Regions from separate parts of the Absicoccus intestinalis genome, predicted to be linked through region 1. Evidence: riboswitches for the same ligand, from Rfam matches in the RefSeq annotation. Region 1 holds a riboswitch; each other region holds the start of a gene.
What was found. A riboswitch is a leader RNA that binds a small molecule or an ion and turns the genes downstream of it on or off. The one in region 1 is predicted to bind FMN.
Positions count from the first base shown of each region.

Region 2: another riboswitch for FMN. It lies ahead of MOZ64_RS00640 (ECF transporter S component); the one in region 1 lies ahead of MOZ64_RS10840 (ECF transporter S component).
Region 3: another riboswitch for FMN. It lies ahead of MOZ64_RS04370 (ECF transporter S component); the one in region 1 lies ahead of MOZ64_RS10840 (ECF transporter S component).

Region 1 is NZ_JALBUS010000024.1:11,359-14,645, reverse strand. It holds gene MOZ64_RS10850 (sn-glycerol-1-phosphate dehydrogenase) at 1-312, shown strand, start outside; gene MOZ64_RS10845 (HAD family hydrolase) at 575-1,228, shown strand; gene MOZ64_RS10840 (ECF transporter S component) at 1,274-1,864, opposite strand; FMN riboswitch at 1,941-2,059, opposite strand; gene nrdG (anaerobic ribonucleoside-triphosphate reductase activating protein) at 2,099-2,620, opposite strand; gene MOZ64_RS10830 (alanine/glycine:cation symporter family protein) at 2,746-3,287, shown strand, end outside.
Region 2 is NZ_JALBUS010000001.1:125,861-129,147, reverse strand. It holds gene MOZ64_RS00645 (4Fe-4S cluster-binding domain-containing protein) at 1-873, shown strand, start outside; FMN riboswitch at 897-1,022, shown strand; gene MOZ64_RS00640 (ECF transporter S component) at 1,090-1,728, shown strand; gene MOZ64_RS00635 (FAD-dependent oxidoreductase) at 1,721-3,287, shown strand, end outside.
Region 3 is NZ_JALBUS010000005.1:24,033-27,319, forward strand. It holds gene cysK (cysteine synthase A) at 1-413, opposite strand, end outside; gene MOZ64_RS04365 (MmcQ/YjbR family DNA-binding protein) at 455-1,195, opposite strand; FMN riboswitch at 1,319-1,433, shown strand; gene MOZ64_RS04370 (ECF transporter S component) at 1,526-2,143, shown strand; gene MOZ64_RS04375 (creatininase family protein) at 2,140-2,895, shown strand; gene MOZ64_RS04380 (ABC transporter permease) at 2,915-3,287, opposite strand, start outside.

The DNA of each region.
Region 1 (3,287 bases):
GAATATTTCAAAAATCCTGTTCTTCAAGCAGAAATCTTAAAAGAAAATGAAGACAATGTAATGGCAGGAATCACTGGTCAGCAATTGAAAGACCATGAAGCTGATATCATAAAAATATTGGAAGATCTGCCAAGTGCGGAACAAGAAATTCGTTGGTTAAAAGATGTGCATGGATTGACAACATTGCCTGAAATTGGCCTGGATGAAAGTCTTCGCTCATTGACATTGAAATTAAGTCCATATGTACGTCATCGTCTAACCTTTATGCGTTTGTTGAAATTCTATAGTTTCTACGATGAAATTATTGCCTAGCCTATGTTGAATTAATAATCATTTAGGTATGAATGGAGTAGAAAATCAAGAATTTATATGAAATGAATGAACTGTTTGTTAGACTATATGTCGAAATAACATGGATGTAAAGACAGTTATTAAAATGATATCGGCAGTTCAGTATTGACTAATTTTCTATGATTTTAAGTCCACTCTAGTTTTAGGATGAGTGAGAGTGACTAGAAAGAGAGCGAGGTTATTATCTTTGCGTATATTTTGCTATGAGAATGGAGAAAAAAACATGAATAGGATACATGCTGCCATATTTGATTTAGATGGATTGTTGATTGATACACAACGAATTTATCAGTCTGCACTTGAAGATACGGGAAAAGCATATGATATTTCATTGACAAGATCTTTAACAGATACCTTTGCAGGGGCAAGTCCTGATCATATTGCGAGTATTATGTTTTCACGGTTTTCTATTGATGGGATCGCATTTATGAAAGATGTCATGAATGCGGTGATCGATCGAGAAGCAAATGATTTAGTGTTAAAACCTGGGGTCAAAGAAATTCTTTCCTATTTTGAATCAATTTCGATTCCTATGGCAGTTGCTTCGGGTTCACCTTGTTCATTGATTGAACGAAACTTAAAACTGGTGGATATTGATGAATATTTTTCAGTCATTGTCAGTACACAAGAAGTCGCACATGGAAAACCATCACCGGATGTTTTTTGGGAAGCAGCCCATCGATTGCAGGTAGAGCCCAAATATTGCCTGGTCTTTGAAGATGCGATCAATGGTGTGAAAGCCGGTCTTCGTGGTGGCTTTCCGACCATCATGATTCCAGATCTTGTACAACCAGATCCAGAATGGAAAACGTCCTTATATGGTGTATTTGATACATTAGGTCAAGCTATGGTCAAAATAAAAAGCATGATGGAATGATGCAGTTCCATCATGCTTACAATGAAGTTGAATCATTGGAGAATACTATTTTTCATGAAAAATAAATTGAATACGGTTATAGATCAAAATCATGATCACACCATTAAGGATCCCTTTGATTAAAGTGAATGGCACATTGAAGATCAATAGAGCTTGGCCAATACTTTTGATGGATGGGATCAATAATTGATACATTTGTAAGATGGCAACTTCAGGAAAGCCTAATACATTATAATATAATGGATAAATGATCCAATAATTGATGGGCCAACTGATCAGTGCCATGGCAACAGCACCCAATGCACTTGCTTTGAAGACACCAGATTTGGTTGGATTTTTTTGAAATACATAGCCAGCTACAGCTGCAAACGTAGCACCTAAAAGGAAATTGGATAATTCACCCACAAAACCAGACTGACTCACTGCCATATGAATGATGTTTTTGATCAAAGCAATCAATACACCAGTGAATGGACCATAGGCAAAAGCACCAATCAATTCTGGTAAATCAGAAAAATCCAATTTAATGAAACTAGGCATGATTGGAATTGAAATTTCAATATACTGCAAGATGATCGCAATTCCAATCAACATGCCACATCGTGTGACTTTCTTTGTTCGGTTATTAACTTCCATTTCTTTACTCCCTTTCTTGCATCTTTGAAACAAAAAAATGGTGTACCACAAGGGGCACACCATGAAAAACATCTGTTTCTGTCTTTTCCCATCCGGACTCTAACCGTCGGTACTGGAATTTCACCAGTTCAGCCTCATATGAGGGTCATGGACTTTACCATCGGTAGGGAATTTCACCCTGCCCCAAAGACGTTATTGATTTGTTACAAATACACCTTATATCAATTTTCTCGTTTAGTCAAGATATAAGACAATCTCATTTTGTGCTAAGCTCTTCTTCAAATCAATGACACGTTGATTTTCCGATCCACGAAAAGCTAACTGAATGTTCTTTTTTTCTTCTACGAAAGGACCATCGACCAGCACATCAATATAAGACAACAATTCATCAGTCATAGGACCATGACGACGACCTCCATCCAATAGATCTTGATCTAAAATAAAGCCGGTCCAAGCCCAAATATCTTTCTTCGGATAAAGTTCCTTGGCTTTCTTACAAAGTTGGACCAATTCTTCTTGATTTGAAAATTCAAAGGGATCACCACCTAAAAGGGACAAGCCTTTACAGAAATCGTTTTTCAAAAAATCAAGAATTTCCGCTTCAGTTTCTTTGGTGTAGGGCTTTCCATAGGCAAAATCCCATGTTTCGGGTTGGAAACAATTTTTACAATGATTCGTACAACCCGATACAAATAAACTAATACGAACACCTTCGCCATTCGCAATATCATATTTTTTTATATTTCCATAATTCATACGTCATTCCTTCTTTTCTGATTATATGATACATGCAAAGATAAAATACATCTACTTTGATATATTATGCACAAGATAATTGAAAAAACATTGTAAGCAAAAAAGATATGTGAGAAAATATTTTCATGTTTCGAATACTAACACAAATATCCAATATTCTATGGGGCACACCCATGACCATCGTTCTCATTGGAACCGGTATTTATTTATCCATTCGCTTTGGCTTCCGCTATAACTTTCGTAAAATCAAGTTTCATTTTCAAAATACCTTTGGCAAAATGTTTCAACCAGGCCAAGGAACCGGGAGCGTATCCGGATTTGCAGCGGCTTGTACGGCCATGGCCAACACGATTGGTGTTGGTAATATTGGCGGTGTAGCTTCGGCTTTGGTTTCTGGTGGACCAGGCGCTATCTTTTGGATGTGGATCTCAGGGCTATTCGGCATGTCGACCAAAGCCTGTGAAATTATTTTAGGCCAACGATATCGTGTGAAATACAATAAATCCATGGATGAATATATGTGTGATCGTTCATTTGTGATGCGCAATGCTTTGGGCTGGAAAACCGGAGCTGTTATTTTAGCATTTGCTTGTTTTATCCTAGGACCTTGGACATGTTGCGTACAAACGGAAGCAGTCACGAGTTCACTCAAAGAAGGTTTTCAAAT
Region 2 (3,287 bases), on a different contig from region 1:
GTAACGGCGGCATGTAATGCGGTAAAGGAGCATCATGATTTGCATGAAGTGATTCCACGATGGGAGCAACCGGATCAATGTTGTGATCGATTCAGAAAATTACGAAGAGCATATGTACATAAACATTGGATACGGGGATGGGCCAAAGAGAAGGAATGTACGCATCGACAGATTTGTACAGGGCCATGTCCATATTGTGAACAAATGGCTTATGCATTGGTGGATCGAAATCCCGAGGAACAACCACAAAGGGCACCGAATCCCTATGCCCGCATCACAGGAATCATGCGTTTTCGCGAAGATATCGATGGACCTGGCATTCGATCTTTGGTGCTCTTTGATCGATGTGAGATGCATTGTGCTTATTGTTTGAACAAGGCAACAGTCAATATCTTGCCGGTTACTGAAATGATCAGTGTCAAAGAATTAACGGATCATTTAAAAAAAGATCGTGTCTATCAGGATGTTAGTGGTGGTGGTATTACGTTTGGTGGGGGTGAACCTCTTTTGGAAGCTGATTTTATCAAGGCTGTCCATACGATGTATCCACATTGGGATATTGGGATTGAAACCTCTTTCCATGTAAAAACCGAAGCCGTTGCACTCTTGTTGCCATTTGTATCCTTTTGGTATGTCGACATCAAAGATATGAATCCCGATATCTACTTGGCGTATACGGGTATGACAAATTCATTAGTGATTCGTAATCTTAAATTCGTAGTAGCACAAGGGTATCAAGATCGCTTGGTGGTCCGTGTCCCACATATTCCAAACTATAATACAGCTGAAGATGTGAATCGTTCCAAGCAGATGTTGTTGAAAATGGGCATTACCCATATCGATGAATTCGTCTATAAAGTTGTATTGTCCTAATTTGTATGTTACAATATGAGCATAGATTTCTTCAGGGCGGGGTGTGATTCCCCACCGGCGGTATAGTCCGCGAGCGCAAGCATGAACCGGTGTAATTCCGGTACCGACGGTATTTGTGAAAACATGAGTCCGGATGAGAGAAGAATTTTTTTAGTATTCGTCCCGGAGAAGGTAGATCTTCGGGCTTTTTTGTTGGCCCGAAAGTAGGAGGACAACATGAAGAAAACACAAATCTACAAATTCACTTTGATCGCCTTATTGAGTGCTTTGGCCGCCATCTTGATGGCATTTACATTTCCTTTGCCTTTGGTACCGACATTTTTAACCTTTGACATTTCGGAATTGCCAGCCTTGTTTGCCGGGTTCTTTTTAGGACCAGGGGCTGGATGCCTTGTCGTCTTGATCAAAAATCTTTTGCATCTTATGATCAATGGCACCACGACGGCTTTTGTGGGCGAGGCCATGAATATCGTGGGATCGATTGGCTTTGTCTTGCCAGCGGCTTTGATCTATCGCAAGATCCATACCAAGAAAGGAGCCATCCTTGCTTTAACGATTTCCACGATAGGGGTAAGCATCTTAGCCATTTTCTTAAATGGATGGGTGGCCTTTCCTATGTATATGAAGATGTTTGGTCTTTCGATGGATACGATTGTTTCCATGGGATCGATGACCAATCCTTTGGTGCATAATTATTGGAGCTTGATGATCTTGGGCATCTTGCCATTCAATTTGATCAAACATGGAGTGACCTCTTTCTGTACGTATCTGTTGTATAAAAAAGTCGGAAATGTGTTGCGTACCATGATTGGCATGGAGCCAGATCCTACGTTTTTGGAGCGAAAGCATGCCTAAGTTTGAATGGGCTTTGCCACCTGCACCGATTCCAAAAGAGAAGATCGTACAAGAACAAGAAGCGGATGTGATCGTTTTGGGTGCAGGGCATGCGGGTACATGTGCGGCACGATCTGCAGCGGAAGCCGGCGCTTCTGTTATTGTGGTGGAGCAACAAAAGGATGCATCCCAATGGATCTTAGGCATTGGGGAGTGGGGCTATATGAATTCTCAATGGCAAAAGGAGCAAGGCGTACCGGAAGTCGATATTGATACATTTGTGAAGGATTGGCAATTACGTACAAATAATCGTTCCAATGTGGCTTTGATTCGTCGATATGCCCAACATTGTGGGGAAACGTTTGATTGGCTGATTGAGCCTTTAAACCAAACGGAAAAAAAGAGCATTCATCCCATGATGACACCGCCATCGAAACATATGCCCCTTGCACAAGATCATCTTCGTTCTTGGACGGGTACACCACATTTCAGCATGGCTTTGATGCGTAAAGTGATGAAAGAAAATCAACAGATTGCGAAAGAACAAGGGGCCCAGTTTTTGTTTGAAACCAAGGCTTTGCAGCTGGAAAAAACTAATCATCGTGTGTGTGCGGTCTTATGTGAAACAGCCAATCATACTTACATTCGTCTTAAGGCCAAAAAAGGCGTTCTGTTAAGTGCGGGGGATTATAGTAAGAACCGCCAAATGTGCGAAGATCTGTTGACGGAAATGGCGGATCTTGTGGATGAGGGAGATTTTTGTGGGCATGGATGGAATGGGGATGGCATCTGTATGGGCGTCTGGGCCGGTGGTCGTTTGGAGCCTCGTTCGCATGCCGGTATGGGTGGAAATTATTCCTTTCCTGGCTTTGATACGATTGGTTCGACGGCGACGTTGCGTTTGAATACCCATGGGCAACGCTATTCCAATGAAGGATTTGGCACCCATGTATTAGCGGCCATTCCGGGTGCAAAACAGCCCAATGGTTTATTGTGGGGAATCTTTGATTCGAATATTTTGGCGGAAACAACCTATCAGGCAGCCTGTCATGCTTCGTTTGATTATACCGATTCGAATCGGGTCCAGGATCTGGTGGATCTGATGGATCGAGCGCAAAAACACAAAGGAGAGATGATCTTCCATACGGATGTGGCTGGGGATGTACGGCCGTTTGCGTGTGCCGATACGATCGAGGACTTGGCAGCTACGATATATCCACAAATTGAAGATCAACAACATATGATCCAGGCCGTAGCGCGTTATGATCAATTGTGTGCGTTGGGTAAAGATGAAGATTTTGGCAAGGAAGCCTTTTTGATGCATCCCATCCAAAAACCACCTTTTTATGCGAGTGGACAATATAAAGATTCGCATAAGCCATTTGGACAATCCATGAAATTATTGGTGACGGTCAGTGGCCTTTTGACGGATGCCTATCAAAATGTATTGGATGCGAATTTTGAACCCATTCCTGGTTTGTATGCGTCGGGCAATTGTTGCGGGGGTCGTTTTGGCTTGCAGTATACGACTTCGATTCCAGGGCAGAGCATCAGCATGGCTCAGACGTTAGGTCGTTTGG
Region 3 (3,287 bases), on a different contig from region 1:
TCCTTGGCCATTGTATTGGCTTTAGTGACACAAGCTTGAATGCAATCGCCAATATTGCCAGCATCATGCATTAAAATCACTTCGGCTCCGTATTGTTTGACCAATTTTCGTCGTTCTTCACTGACAGAATCGGGCATGATGATGATCGTCTTATATCCTTTCACAGCAGCTACCAAAGCCAATCCCACGCCTTGATTGCCTGAGGTTGGCTCAACAATGATGGTATCTTTATGGATCTTTCCTTGTTTTTCAGCCTGTTCGATCATCGTCAATGCCGTTCTTGTCTTGATGGACCCACCAATATTCACACCTTCAAATTTCACCAATACTTGCGCATCTTCTTCATTTGTCAATCGTTGTAAACGAATCATCGGTGTATGCCCCACCGCTTCTAAAACTGTATGATAAATCATGTATTTACTTCCTCTATGTACAAGTTTTAGTATAGTACAGTCTACTTTTCATAAACATCCAATGCTTCAAATAAAGCATGTGGCAGACCTCGAGGTCCACGGATAGCATATACGCCAAATTCATTCTTTAATCGAGAAAAAGAAAATGCTTCAGGTGGATATCTTTTTAATAATCGTATTTTCATCAATGCGGATATGTTTAAATTCTTATCTTTATACAGATAAGGAATATGCGTTTGGATTACTTGGCATTCATAAAGGATGGCGGATATAGGTGCACCCACATACATAAACACAAGATCACCAACTTGGATGCCGCGTCCTTGTTTCCAATCGATTGTTTGAACATCATCAAAAGCATGTTCGATATCATAGTATTTCGGATTGGCTGGTATGATCCATTCTTTCAATCCACGTTTTTTTGATTTCTTGGATTTTGAGCCAGCCACACGATAACTTTCATCAATCCAACGATATATATCTTCTAAGTCAATGGTGCCATCCAATTGAATCGATAGCCAATTTCCTTTCTGATGATTTCGATCATAGCCTGGCTCATCCACCATGATATCCACTAAAAAAGGATCACTGACCTTCACATCCAAAATGTCTTCTTCCGTCCCATAAAGACCGAGTTGTTTACTCGGTACACGCAATATCCGTGCAAAACAAGCATGATTGTCTTGGCGGTTCCATACTGGATCGGTTGGTGCATTCACAAAAGGATAGTCTGGATCAATGCCATATTGTTTTTGTATATACTGGATGATTGCTTCTTTCATTGTTATCCTCGTTTATTGAAATATATCATAAATCGTCCATTTTTCCTATTCATCTGTTTTTTATATACGAACAAATTTCCGGTTGACACAAATAAAAATTATGATATGGTTGTAACAGATAAAAGAATTCTTCGGGGTTGGGTGAAATTCCCTATCGGCGGTAGAGTCCGCGAGCCGTACGGCATGATCTGGTGCAATTCCAGAACCGACAGTATAGTCTGGATGGTAGAAGAAAGATGCTTTTTTATATGCATGCATACCAGTACCCGAACGGTGCTGGTTTTTTCTTTTTCGAAGATCCTTTTGTCCAAAAGAAAAAGGAGACGTATGATGAAAAATTGGAATGTGAAAAAATTAGTATTTACTGCGATGTTGACTGCCGTTGCCGGCGTTTTGATGTCATTGGAAATCTCTGTGCCATTGATGCCGGTATTCTACAAAATTGACTTTTCGGATGTACCAACTGTCATTGCTTTATTTACGATGGGACCATTATCGGCAACCATGGTCGAAATCATCAAGATTCTCATCAAAGTATTGACCGTAGGTACAAATACAGCTTATGTCGGTGAATTGGCCAATGTGCTTGGTGTTGCCGTTTTTGTGATCCCAACATGGATCGTTTATACCAAGATGGGAAAAACCAATAAAGCCATTTTTGCTTCTTTGGTCATTGGCGTATTGGTTCGAACGGCTTGGGCATGTTTCTGTAACGCGTATATCACTTTGCCTCTCTATGCGAAAGCGATGAGCATGAATTTAAACGATGTGATCAAAGCGGTTAGCTTTGCGAATGGCAATATTACCAATCTTCGTAGTTTTATCATGTTGGCAACCATTCCATTCAATATCATTAAGATCTCATTGAATTATATTATTGGCTATGTCGTTTATGATCATGTTGTCTTGAAACATACCGCCTTCAAAGTAGAAAGACATACCGCATGAAACAGTATTATGCGAATGGAACACGATTGGAAATGGAACAAATCAACAAAGAAGAAGCCATCGTCCTTATTCCATTGGGTGCTTTGGAACAACATGGTAATCAAGCCCCTTTGGGAACCGATTACTTCATTGCCAACACCATGGCACAACGTATCTTTGATCAATTCGAAGATACCTTTCCCCTTCTTGTTTTTCCAACCATACCCATTGGATTAAGTACTGAACATAAGCATTTTTGTGGTTCGATCACCTATAAACCCATGACCTACTATGCGATGTTGTATGATATTTGTGCAAGCTTAGCCCATCATGGTTTTCAAAAAGTCGTCTTGTTGGTGTGTCATGGTGGTAATGCCCCTACAGCTCAAATGATATCAAGAGAAATTCGCTCCGATTTTGGGATGAATGTCTTTGTCTTGCAGTCCGGTGCTTTTGATGATCCACGCGTGCAAGCAACCATATCGAAAGGAAATACGTTTGATTTTCATGGCGGTGAAATGGAAACGTCCATGGTCATGGCTATCGATGAAAACTTGGTTCATTTAGAAACCTGCGAAAAAGGGCATATAAAAAATCAAGCATTCGAAACCCATCTATCTTGGCTAGGGGAAGACTTTGTCACAGAGGATGGAAAGCCCATTGGTATCGGTGGTGATCCAAGCGGAGCAACCAAAGAAAAAGGCGAAATCATCTTCCAAGTTTCCGTAGAACATCTAATTGATGCTTTAAGACAAATTCGCCAATTTCATTAAGCCACAATTTGTGGTTTTTTTATTTTCTTCGATATGTCTTGGCATAGACAAAAACAATCGCAAAAAGAGATAACACAAAGAGAATGCCAATATAAGAAAGAGACTGATTCATCGAAATCTCATGATCAAACATTGTTGCTTGAAAAGAAAATACGTTCTTTATTTCTTTCACAAATAGATTTCCTCCGAGGATTGACTTTTTTATATGAGTCAAGAACCCTTTGGTCAATAAATTACGCATCATCACCGTAATATGTGTGGCCGGCAAAAGATTACAGACCGTTTGGATCGACTTGGAAAATTGCGACAAGGGAATATAGGCACCAATCACAAAGCCACAACCTGCTGATAATAAGCCATAAAAAGCATCACTGGCTGCAGTGCTTCTAAAA